3 regions of the Sphingobium sp. TomMM15 genome follow, and region 1 is predicted to be linked to each of the others. Evidence: predicted binding sites of a transcription regulator. Region 1 holds the regulator's gene; each other region holds the start of a gene.
The links. Region 1 encodes LexA, which represses DNA repair genes until DNA is damaged. Its sites were predicted from a motif close to GTTCCNCNCTTGTTCT; they were not measured.

Region 1 (4,155 bases):
GGTAGCGCGCGTGGCAGGCATCATGGCGGCAAAGCGGACCGCCGACCTCATCCCCCTCTGTCATCCCATCGCCCTGACCTCTGTCACGATCGACTTCGATCTGGAAACAGAAGGCGTCACCGTGACCGCTACCGCCAGAAGCGCGGGTCAAACCGGTGTTGAGATGGAAGCACTTACCGCGACCTCTGCCACGCTTCTGACCATCTACGACATGGCAAAGGCGCTCGATAAGGGCATGATCATCGGCAATGTCCGGTTGCTCGCAAAGTCGGGCGGCAAGTCGGGCGACTGGCGGGCCGAATGAGCCTGCTCCCGGTTGCGGAAGCTCAGGCGCGCCTGCTTGCGCTGGGCGGCCGCTTGCCGGAAGAGGACGCCCCGGTTTCCAACTGTGCAGGCCGATGGCTCGCACGTGACATCTTCGCCCTCCGCGATCAGCCTTGGGCAGATCTATCGGCCATGGACGGTTACGCCATTCGTGCGGCAGAATGGCCTGGCCCTTGGCGCCTGACCGCTGAAAGCACGGCGGGCGGCTCCCTTCCCTCCGCTTTGGCTCCGGGGGAATGCTGCCGCATCTTTACCGGCGCACCACTTCCGCCAGGCGCCGATACCGTCCTGATCCAGGAAGATGCCCAGCTGGACGGCCAGCTCGTGCATCCCCTCGGCTCTCCATTACCCACAGGACGAAATGCGCGCCCGGCGGCAAGCGACTTTGGCGCAAATCATCTATTGCTGCCTGCCGGTGCCGCATTGGGTCCCGCGCAGATTGCTCTCGCCGTTCTTGGGGGCCACGGAACCCTCCCGGTCGGCGCCCGTCCGCGCGTTGCCCTGATCTCCACCGGCAATGAACTCGTTCCCCCTGGAGCGCCCACGCCCTCTGGCCGCTTGCCGTCCTCCAACGCGCCCATGCTTGCGGCCATGCTAGGCCAGGCAGGCGCGGAGGTGATCGACGTCGGCATCGTTCCCGACGATCTCGACGCAATGGTCCGATCGCTCAAAGAAGCCGCCGGGGCCGACATCATCGTCTCGACCGGAGGTGCCTCGGTCGGCGATCACGACTTGGTGAGGCCAGCTTTCCAGGCGGCAGGCGGCACTCTGGATTTCTGGAAGATTCGCATGCGACCCGGCAAGCCGCTCATGGCGGGAACGCTGGGCGACGCCCTATTCCTCGGCCTCCCAGGCAATCCCGTATCCGCCTTCGTGACCGCAACGCTGTTCCTGCTGCCGCTCGTCCGGCACATGGCCGGAGCCGCCAGCCCGCTCCCGCGTACAATGATCGCGGAACTCGCCGCCCCACTTCCTGCGACCGGAGAGCGCGACGACTATCTTCGCGCCTACCTTACCGGCGCTGGTTTGGTCTCTGTCACCTCGCAAGACAGCGCCGCCACCGCAGCATTGGCTCAAGCGGACTGCCTGATCCTTCGCCCTGCCAATTCCCACCCCGCTGCCACAGGCGACCAAGTAACCATCGTGCCGCTCTGACAATGAGAAAGGGGCCGCAAAGCGGCCCCTCCCCGTGATCCAATCGAACGTAGATCAGCGCTGCTGCTTGCTGTGATCGCTCTTGTCCTTGCGGCTTTCGCCCATTTGACCCTGGCGATTTTCCTGCTGCTGCTGACGCCCGCCCTGGCTTGAGCGGTCACCACCTTGCTGGCGGCGCTGTTTGTCCTGATCGTTCTGGTTCGCCATCTTACTCTCCTATTCACCCTCTTTGGGAAGGCCGCTATTGAACGGCTGTGACGCAGGTCCGTTCCTTTCGTTACGCTTGGCGCAAGCCTGCTTGACTTGCCTCCTTACGTTTCCTATGCGTTCTCCATCCGTTCCATGGAGGATAAGTCGGCATGCTGACGCCCAAGCAACAGGAATTGCTCAGCTTCATTCAAACTCGGCTCGAGGAAGGCGGGGTTTCGCCTTCGTTTGAGGAGATGAAGGAAGCGCTCGATCTTCGATCGAAATCCGGGATTCACCGGTTGATTAATGCGCTGGAAGAACGCGGGTTCATCCGCCGCCTGCCGAACCGGGCGCGCGCGCTGGAGGTTTTGAAACTTCCTGAAGCGATGCATCGCGCACCCAAGGTTGCAGCGACACCCAAGCCGCAACTGTCGGCCAAGCCCCCGGTCGCAGCCAATGACGTTATAGACATCCCCCTTCACGGGCGGATTGCCGCAGGCGTTCCGATCGAAGCCATGGAAGGACAGAATATGCTGTCCGTTCCTGCGGCGCTATTGGGTGCCGGAGACCATTATGCTCTTGAGGTTTCGGGCGATTCGATGATCGATGCGGGCATCCTCGACGGCGACTTCGCACTGATCCAGCGCACTGAAGTCGCGCGCGAGGGGCAAATCGTGGTCGCACTGATCGAGGATAGTGAGGCGACACTGAAATATTATCATCGCCAGGGGCCTAAGGTCAGGCTCGATCCGGCCAACAATGCTTATGAGCCGCAAATCTACGATTCGCAGCAGGTGCGCATTCAAGGAAAGCTGGCTGGTCTGCTGCGACGGTACAACTGATCGGATCGGCGGCGAGCCGGAAGATAGGAAGGCCGGGCGACCCACGGATGTGCGTCGCCCACTGTTTTGCCGGTTCGCACGGTTCCTCCATCAAGATCGATCGCCAGCCCGCCGGTATGCGCCAACAGCCGCCGGTCGGCTTTCAGCCAGCGGGGCCGACACCATGACGGCAGGCGGCGGTCAGCGATAACGATGTCGGCACGCGCGCAATCGCGTGCCAGGCTGTCTTTGGGCACGATAACCCCGCTTCTCGTCACCAATAGCTGCCATATGCGCCCTCTTCCGGTTAGGGCCACCATGCACAGGTCCATGGAACAACGCGCCTCAGGCAGGTCTGCAAGAGCGCCCAGTGGACCTCCATAGCCTGCACTCTCTGCGATCATATCGCGGACATAATCTCCGGCCCGTTCGCGCAGAAGAGCCATGTCGCCGTCCTGCCCCCGGACGGCCACATGGCGCCCATCCGCGGTCACCAGAATGTCGGGAGGCGAACTCATCACGATGATGGCCATCCCCAGCGTCACGGGGACCATTCCCGCCCACCGCCAAGCGCTTCGCCACAGCAGGCACCAAAGGCCGCCCAGCACGATGATCCCGAAAATCACGTTGGACACCGAGGGCGCAGTGACGATCGCCCAAGGACTTGCCGCCACCCAATGCGCGATCAGCAACAGCACGTCGAGCGCGCGGGAGGTCAGCCACCAGGCTGGAGCACCCAGACCGGCAACATCCAGCAGCAGGGCCAACGCTTCCAACGGCATGACGACAAAGGTCGTCAGGGGAATAGCCACAAGGTTTGCAAAAGCGCCTATCATCCCGGCCTTGTGAAAGTGGAACAACGCGATCGGCGCCAGAACCATTTCCACCGCAAAGCCGGAGAGAAGCAGGACGGCAAGGTGGCGACCCAGTCGCCGAAGCGCTGGCTCGTCACGGGATGCCGCGAACGCCCGAAAGCGGTGATGTTCGCCCAAGGCAACAATAGCGATAACTGCGGCGAAACTCATCTGGAAGCTTGGCCCCGCCAGCGCCTCTGGCCATGCCAACAGAACCACCAGTGCACCGGCGGCTATCAGCCGCAAGGTGATGGCTTCGCGCCCAAGCGCAAGCCCGCCCAGCACCAGCAGTGCCGCGACGCAGGATCGAACCGTCGGCACTTCCGCGCCCGTCAGCAAAGTATATCCCAGGCCCGCCAGCGCACCACCGGCCGCAGCGATCAGCATCAATGGCCAATCCAACGCCGCACGTCGGCTGAGTGCCATGATCCGCATCAGCAGGAAAATGACCGCGCCGATGAGGGCGGTGACGTGCAACCCGCTGATCGAGAGCAGATGGGCAAGACCGCTGCGGCGCATCGCGTCGGCGTCCGCCTCGCTGATCGCGCCCTGATCCCCCGTCGCCAGCGCTGCGGCGATCCCCGCTCCGTCGCCATTTGCATTCTTCAATATATGCGCGAAAAGACGATTGCGCAGAGGCGGCGCCTCCGTTGATGGTCGTAGCACGACGATGGGCTTAAGCGCGCGTCCCGTTGCCCCGATCCCCTGAAAATAGGCTCGACGCGAAAAATCATAGCTGCCGGGCAGGCTCGCTTCGGCAGGAGGCATCAACCGAGCGCGAAAGCGAATGATGGCACCTTTGCCAACCCCTT
Region 2 (4,155 bases), 380 kb from region 1:
ATAAGCCTGCGCTTCCTTGCCAATCAGTATCTCGGCCAAGAACCAATAGGCCTTGCCCCACGCTTCCAACACAGCGTCCGTGGCAACTTCCGCGCCCAGAACATCGCGGATCGCGGGCAGCAGCGCTTCGGCAACCTTGGGATAATGTTCGGCCTTCACGCCGGTTTCGATGTGCCGCTGCACCATGCGCTCGACCGCGCCGGTCAAAGCCTGCAACTTGTCGATATTCTCGGCATAACCCAGGATGGCCGCAGCCAGACGCTTGGGCTGCTCGCCGCTGTCCTGGGCCGCCTGATCGAACATGTCCTTGATCGACGCATCCTGGAACAGGCGCGCATACATGGCGGTCGTGATCTCCACCCCATGGCTCCGCAGCGCGGGAGCGGTTGCTTTGACGATCGCGATGGTTTCAGCGCTGAGCTGGCTCATATATGCACCCCTTTGAAATAAAGACTCGGTAAAGACGCCTTTACGGTACATCTTTAAACATGTAAACGATCTACATGTTTGATCTGCAAACCCCGTTCAATTAACGCATTCCCTCATGCAATTGACCCGCCACACCGACTACGCCCTGCGCGTCCTCATCCATCTGGCCGTCACGCCAACAGGCCGCGCAACCATCCCCGAGGTCGCCGACGCCTACGCTCTTTCGCGCAATCATTTGATGAAAGTCGTCCACCACCTCGGCCAAGGCGGGTTCATCCTAACCCAGCGCGGCAGAGGCGGCGGCTTCACGCTGGCCCATGCTCCTGAAGCAATCAGGCTGGGCGATGTGGTCCGTCACACTGAAACGGACATGAACCTGGCGGACTGCGCAGGCTGCGGCCTCCGCGCCGCTTGTGGCCTGTCGGGCATTTTGAAGGCCGCAACTACAGCTTTTCTGGCAGTGCTCGACCAGCACAGCCTGGCGGACGCCGCCAAAGACAGAACCGGGCTGGCGGCGCTTATTGCCGCCCTGCCCGCTTCTGTCTCTCCGGTCAGCGATGCCTGCGCGCCATCTTCTTCGAACGCGGCGCCTCGCCTGGATTGATGCAGCTATCCTGTACCGTGCGACTGCATAGCGGATAGTCCTTACCGCCTGCGGGCGGAGGGGTCATGTTGCCGCCAACGGTCACCGGATTAGCCGCACTGCCCACAGGCGCGGCAGGGTCCTTGGGCATCCCCGGCGTTGCGGGCATCATGCCGGTGTCAGCTGGAACCTCTCCTGTCGGCTGACCAGCATTGGGATCTGCCGCTGTTGCAGGGCTCGCAGGCGTAGCCGCATCCGTCGGCATGCTATCAGTGGCTGGGGGTTGGGCCGTATTGTCCGGCACACCCTGAGCGATCGCAATGCCAGTAGCGCCGGTGGTAAAAGCCAGCATGGCGGCACCCGCAAGCATGATCGATTTCATGGGTAATCCTTTCCTGTTCATCACCCCGTTCTGCCTCTTGGCGGGTAGAGAACCAGATCGGTGACGCACGCGTTCCGATATCGGCGACGAACTGTGGCTCTGCTGCTATCAGGCGAATGATCATTGTCTTTCAGCAAAGCGCCCATCCCTCACTGAAACCGCTTGGCCTTGACCTAACGACACGACGAGAGGCCGAGGGGATATCGTAAGGTGAACACAGTGGCCTTCGCCCTTGCATGATTCCTCTTTTGTTCTCATAGATTGCCATCAATCGCACGCGACCAAGCCCTTGCTCCCTCTATCCCTGCTCCCTAGTTGTTGACCATGACCCTCCCTGCTCCCTCGCCTGATGATCCGCCCTATCTTCAGGGCCTCAATGAGCCTCAACGGGAAGCCGTCCTCACTGCCGAGGGGCCGGTTCTTGTTTTGGCGGGTGCCGGAACGGGCAAGACGGCTGCGCTGACCGCACGACTGGCGCATCTCATCGCTACGCGCCGCGCCTATCCGTCGGAAATCCTGGCGGTCACCTTCACCAACAAGGCCGCGCGCGAAATGCGCGAGCGTGTCGGACGTATGATCGGTCCGGCCGTGGAAGGCATGCCGTGGCTCGGCACATTTCATGCCATCGCTGCCAAAATGCTTCGCAGACATGCTGAATTGGTCGGCTTGCAATCCAACTTCACCATTCTTGATACAGACGATCAGCTTCGGCTAATGAAGCAGCTGATCCAGGCTGAAGGGATTGATGAAAAGCGCTGGCCTGCGCGGCAGCTGGGTGGCTTGATCGATCAGTGGAAGAATAAGGGGCTGACGCCTGACGAAATCAGCGCCGGAGATAGCGAATCTTACGGGAATGGGCGCGGGCAGAAATTATATGCTGCCTATCAGGCCCGCCTTCGCGATGTAAATGCCTGCGACTTCGGCGACTTGCTGCTCCATGTGCTCACCATATTGAAGCGCCACCGGGATGTGCTCGAAAGCTATCAGCAGCGGTTCCGCTATATCATGGTGGACGAGTATCAGGACACCAACAGCAGCCAGTATCTCTGGCTCCGTCTGCTCGCTCAGCAGCGAAAGAATATTTGCTGCGTGGGTGATGACGACCAATCCATCTATTCGTGGCGGGGCGCGGAAGTCGCCAACATCCTCCGATTTGAAAAGGACTTCCCGGGCGCCAAGATTGTCCGCCTGGAGCAGAATTACCGATCCACGCCTCACATCCTGGGCGCCGCCTCCGGTGTGATCGCCGAAAACGGCAACAGGCTAGGCAAGACGCTGTGGACCGACATCGACATCGGTGAAAAAGTCCGCGTCATCGGCGTTTGGGACGGGCCAGAAGAGGCTCGCCGCGTCGGCGACGAAATCGAGGCGATCGAGCGCTCGGGTCGATCGTTGGAAGAGGTGGCCATCCTTGTCCGCGCGCAGCACCAGACCCGCGAATTTGAAGATCGATTCATTCAGATCGGCCTTGCATATAGGATCGTAGGCGGCTTCCGCTTCTATGAGCGGGCCGAAATACGCGACGCGCTTGCCTATCTTCGCCTCGTCAACCAACCGGCCGACGACCTGGCATTTGAGCGGATCGTTAATGTTCCCAAGCGCGGTTTAGGTGACAAGGCCGTGGAGAAGCTCCACCGCCTCGCTCGGGCCGAGGCCATACCCTTGGCGCTCGCGGCTGCACGAATTCTCGATACCGACGAAATGACTCCGCAAGCGCGCCGCAGCCTTGGCGCCTTCATCGGGGATTTGGCTCGCTGGCGCGACCGCGCGACCCAGCTTCCCCATGCCGAACTCGCGCGCCAAATACTGGATGAAAGCGGCTACACGGCCATGCTTCAGGCAGAACGCACAGCCGAAAGCGCAGGCCGCCTCGAAAACCTGAATGAACTTACTCGCGCGATGGAGGAATATGAAACGCTGGGCGCGTTCCTCGAACATGTGTCGCTAGTCATGGACAATGATGCGCAGGCCGAGGAACGGAAGGTCACGATCATGACCATCCATGCGGCAAAAGGGCTCGAATTCGACACCGTCTTCCTGGCGGGCTGGGAAGAAGGTATTTTTCCTTCTCAACGAGCGTTGGACGAAGGCGGTCTCAACAGCCTGGAGGAGGAACGTCGGCTCGCCTATGTGGCGATTACTCGCGCCAGGAAGCTGTGCGTCATCCTTCATGCGGCGAACCGGAGAATATATGGCCAGTGGACCAGTTCCATCCCGTCACGGTTCGTAGGCGAGTTACCTCCGGAACATGTCGAGGAGGAAAGCAGCATGGCGGGCGGCGCATCCCTATGGCGGGCCAATTGGTCCGAGCGCGCCGATCCCTTCTCCAACGTACAACGAGGCAGCGGGCGTGGCCCAGGCTGGCAGCGGGCGCAACAAAGTGGCCAATTCTCCCGCGAACCCGTACGGATCGTGGAAGCTCGCGCCTCGGCGGTATCCCTCGGCAACAAGGGTCGAGATGATATGCACCTGGGGTTGCGCGTATTTCACCAGAAATTTGGTTACGGCACGATTGCGGAGATCGAGGGCAACAAACTCGAGATCGATTTTGAAACGGCTGGCCGTAAGCGCGTGATGGATAGCTTCGTGCAGCCAGCTTGAACTTGACCAAGTCAGTTTCCGTGCGGGTCATGCGCGTCAACCATCCGCTTGGGCAGAGTTTTTAAAATATCTCGTCGTTTTGCAGGAGTAGCGCCACTATCCCTGCGCCCTCCGCCTCCACCACTGGTCGAAGCACGATGGTCGAGGGCCATATAGCATG
Region 3 (4,155 bases), 580 kb from region 1:
ATAGCGGGTCACTTCATGCGCGCTGCGCCGCCAGCGGAAATGATGGGGCGGGCCGTCTGGCACCTCCGCCACCACCTCGATCGGCTGGGGTGGGTCGAACAGATGAATGGGGCGCATCGGCGGATCGCCGGGCTCTCCCTGACGCGGCCAGCTGGACGGGGTGCGGCTTTCGATCGCAGGCAGCGCAAGCTGCGCCTGCTCGGGAATATGGCTGTCGCGCGGTTCCAACCGCTGGATGCGGTTGCGGCCAACGCGGACGGACAGCCGATCGACCAGCGCCGCGACAGCTTCCTCGCGCTTTGCCTCGCCCCCTTCCAGCGCCAACTGGGTCGCGGCCATCGGCTCGGTCTGCGGCACGGTGAGACGCAGCATGTCGAAGCCAAATCCAGGGTCCAGCGGATCGGACAAGCTGTCGATCCGTTCCTGCACCAGCCGCATGATCGCGGGTGCATCCCTTACCGGCAGGCCGGTTTCCACCCGCAGCGGAAAGGCGAGGCCATCGGTGCGAAAAAACAGCAATTCGAACCGCCGCCCGCCCTCGCCCCGCTCGGTCAGCCGCTCGCCCGCTTCGGCCGCCATCTCCTCAACCCGCTGCAAGGCATAGGCGGTGCTGCCCACAGGCTCGGCGAAACGACGCTCAATCCGCAGGACAGGACGCGGGCGGCGGGGGCTAAGCGGCCGATGCCCCAGACCCAGCAGGCGATGGAGCGCCTCCACAGCCTCCTCGCCAAAACGCGCGGCCAGCGCTGCGGCGGGCCGGGCAGCAAGATCGCCGATGGTGCGCAGCCCCGCGCGCCGCAACGCCACCCCGCTCTCCTGATCCAGCTCCAGCGCCTCGACCGGCAAGCGGCGCAGCGCGGCCTCCTCATCAGGCGCTGGCCCTGCGGAAAAACGGCACAGCGCATGCGCGCCCTCCGGCGTGCCCGCTACTGCATGACGCACCTCCATGCCGTGCCGCTCGAACCGGTCCACCGCCTCGCGCGCCAGTGTTTCCTCCCCGCCCCACAGATGCGCGCAGCCAGTAATGTCCAGCATCAGCCCATGCGGCGGATCGATCGCGACCGCAGGCGTATAGCGAGCGCACCCATCGCACAGCCGTTCCAGCCAATCCTGATCGGCATGATGATCGGCCTCGAAGCTGACAAGGTCAGGCTCTTGCGCCCGCGCATCGGCCAGGGTCATGCCCGCATTCAGGCCCAACGCCAGCGCATCGGCATCCGGTGTCACAAGACGCATGGCCCCGCGCACGGCCTCCACGATGGCGACCGGCCCGGCGCCGGCCTGCGCTTGCCACAGATCAGGCCGCGCGATGCGCAGCCGATCCACCGGCAGGAAGGGGAACCACAGCGCCAGATAACGCCGCCTCGTCAGCGCGTCCTCCGCTTGCCCATCCATGCTCATGGCGTTCATCGCACTCTTCTCCAAAATCTCCCCGCTCGGCATTCCACACCATTCGCCACGTCATGCCGTCTGCCCCCGAACGGCGGCGCAACAGGTGGAGCGAAAAGGCGCTCATGCCCGGCGCATTGCCCGGCAACGGCACGGATGGGGCAGCCTCCACCCGCCACCGCGTCTCCGCCGCGCTCGGAACCGGATCGCCACCAATCCGCAGCACGAAGGCGGTAACCCCCGACGTCTCCGCCGCCAGCGCCAGACGGCGGCTCGCGGTCAAGTCCAGCAGCGGCGCGCGCCCGCGCAGTTCGATGACCAGCGCCCCCAGCGCCGGACACCGCAACGCATCGACCGCCGCGCGCAGCAGCAGCGCCTCATCCTTCATGACGCCGATCAGCAAATGGGCTGGATCTATTCCAAGCGCGGAGAGCCCCGGGCCATAAGGTTGTCCCGCCGTTCCATCTGGAAGGCGCAACCAGAACAGAGGAGCCTCACGCGCTGCAAGATGGGCAAGGATCAGGGAAAGACCGGCAGTGGCGCCTTCATCTTCAGCATTTCCGAACAATTCATGCACCCGACCCCTGGCAAGGCCACCCTGCAATGCCTGATCAAAAGCCGCATGTCCCGTTGTGATACGCGCATCTGCTTTGACGGCCGGAATCCCTTCCAGTGATGCAATGTGCCGCCTGAGGGCTGCAAGCCTGTTCACCGAATCCACCATAGAATGTTCTCTATATGTTCTTTTCGGCGATAGCGCATCCCCTGTCAATCAACTTGGCTGCCATTAGAAAAAAGGGAGGATGGTTTCAGCTTCTTACACACATTGGCCATCATCCGGAAAAGTTTCACACCCGGCTTTCTGCCAAGCTAATCTGTGTTGATGGACACGCCCCACATCGCTTCGCTGGCTCATGCGCCCTTCATTCTGGCGCGCCGTATCGCTTCGGCTCGCAGCCTGCGTCTGGTTTCCAGCGCTGCGACCGCGCTCCTTGCCTCCTATCCGAAGTCGGGCAGGACCTGGCTCAGGTTTATCCTGGCGCAATATTTCCTCGCGTCGCGGGCATATCCGCCCATTACGACCCAAAGCATGTTCACCTTTGCTCCCAATTTCGACTTGGATCCGGTGCGCGGCATACCGGCCTTTGTCCGCAGGTCGGAGGAAGCCTCTTTCCCCCTCATCCCTTCCACCCATCTGCGCTTCAAACCAACCCTGCCCGGCCGCCTTCCCATCATATTCCTGATCCGGGATCCGCGAGCCGTACTCATTTCCGACTATCACCATGTGACTCGGCACAAGATGTCGTTTCAAGGCAGCGTTGATGATTTTCTCATGGATGAGAATAGGGGCCTGCCGCACTATATTAAATATATGAATAGCTGGGCCAATGGCCTCGAACGGCATGATCATCACATCATATATTATGAGGATCTACTGCTTCAAACGGAGGCAGAAGTCGAAAAGATGCTCAATTTCCTGGATGAGCCAGTCAATAGCCGTGCTCTTGGATATGCGGTGGAAAACTCATCCTTCGAAAAGCTCAAGGCATTGGAACTCGCCCAGGGCATTCCCGGCCATGAATATGACCGATCGGATTCAGATGCTCTGCGGATGAGAAAGGGACAATCCGACAGCTTCCGTCAGGAACTGACGATCGAGCAGCAAAAATTCATCGAGGATAGCTGCAAGTCTCAGTTGAACCCCCGGATGCTGGCCAAGCTGGATCGATACGGCTTTTCGGCCCCGCCTTCGTCATCCACCGTGAGACCGATCGGGATATCGCAATCCGTGGCGCCCGAAAAACAGGTGCATGATCCTGTAACCAAGCGCCGCCTTCCCTCTCTTGGCGTACAGCTCCTGAGCGAAGCGATGGTCATAATCGGCCTCGCCGCCATGCTCATCGCCCCGACCATTCTGGCGATAGAAGTAGGCGAATGGTTTTTCCGGCGGGAATGGGATGGCCATTCCCTTGAAGACGGCCTCGCCTTGTTCGGGATCGACCGGGTGGGGCCTGTGGAAACGCCGACCGAACAGATACTCGACGTCTTTCTCGCGCTGCCTCTCACCATCGCCTTGTTCATGAACGGCCTCCTCATATTCCTGGCTGCCGTACATTTCGGAGACTGGGGTCTTCAGGGCGTACGGCTCAAGAAAAAGCTCGCCGTCGAGCAGAGCAAAAGGCGCCAGCGGAGCCACGCCAAAATTCCGGCCTCTGACCTTAAGCCGACAGGAATGATAAGCCCCAGCCGCTGATCAATGTTCATTTGCCCTGCTGGGAAAGCCACGCCCAGTCGCGCCTTATAACGGTAAAAGGCCCGCCCCGCGAAAATGCGCGGGCGGGCCTTTTCAGTGCGTGAAACGAAAGGCGAGCAGAGCCGCGCGGCTATCCTGCGGCTGATCCGGCCGCAGGCGTTAGCCGTGCTTATTCGCCATCATCCTCCGCTTCGGGTCCGGTCATCATCCCTTCGGCGACCTCTTCGGTCTTGCCCCGGATCACCTTTTCCAGGCGCTCCGCCATTTCGGGATTTTCCTTGAGGAAGGTCTTGGCATTTTCACGCCCCTGGCCGATGCGGACGGAGTCGTAGGAGAACCAGGCACCCGACTTTTCGACCACGCCAGCCTTGACGCCAAGGTCTAGTATCTCGCCGATCTTCGAAATCCCCTCGCCATACATGATGTCGAATTCCACCTGCTTGAACGGCGGGGCGACCTTGTTCTTCACCACCTTCACGCGGGTCGCGTTGCCGACGATATCGTCGCGATCC

Region 2: a site for LexA is predicted at 1,634-1,649, ahead of ACZ51H_RS04415 (ATP-dependent helicase). Genes of this name have one in related genera too.
Region 3: a site for LexA is predicted at 2,119-2,134, ahead of ACZ51H_RS12480 (ImuA family protein). Genes of this name have one in related genera too.

What each region holds. Positions count from the first base shown of each region.
Region 1 covers NZ_AP027314.1:479,109-483,263, reverse strand. The annotation lists gene moaC (cyclic pyranopterin monophosphate synthase MoaC) at 1-304, shown strand, start outside; gene ACZ51H_RS02530 (molybdopterin molybdotransferase MoeA) at 301-1,479, shown strand; gene ACZ51H_RS02525 (hypothetical protein) at 1,534-1,686, opposite strand; gene lexA (transcriptional repressor LexA) at 1,839-2,510, shown strand; gene ACZ51H_RS02515 (ComEC/Rec2 family competence protein) at 2,471-4,155, opposite strand, start outside.
Region 2 covers NZ_AP027314.1:855,526-859,680, reverse strand. The annotation lists gene ACZ51H_RS04430 (globin domain-containing protein) at 1-429, opposite strand, end outside; gene ACZ51H_RS04425 (Rrf2 family transcriptional regulator) at 545-1,033, shown strand; gene ACZ51H_RS04420 (Fe-S oxidoreductase) at 981-1,394, opposite strand; gene ACZ51H_RS04415 (ATP-dependent helicase) at 1,719-3,995, shown strand.
Region 3 covers NZ_AP027314.1:2,499,454-2,503,608, reverse strand. The annotation lists gene ACZ51H_RS12485 (Y-family DNA polymerase) at 1-1,401, opposite strand, end outside; gene ACZ51H_RS12480 (ImuA family protein) at 1,298-2,113, opposite strand; gene ACZ51H_RS12475 (sulfotransferase domain-containing protein) at 2,273-3,643, shown strand; gene recA (recombinase RecA) at 3,813-4,155, opposite strand, start outside.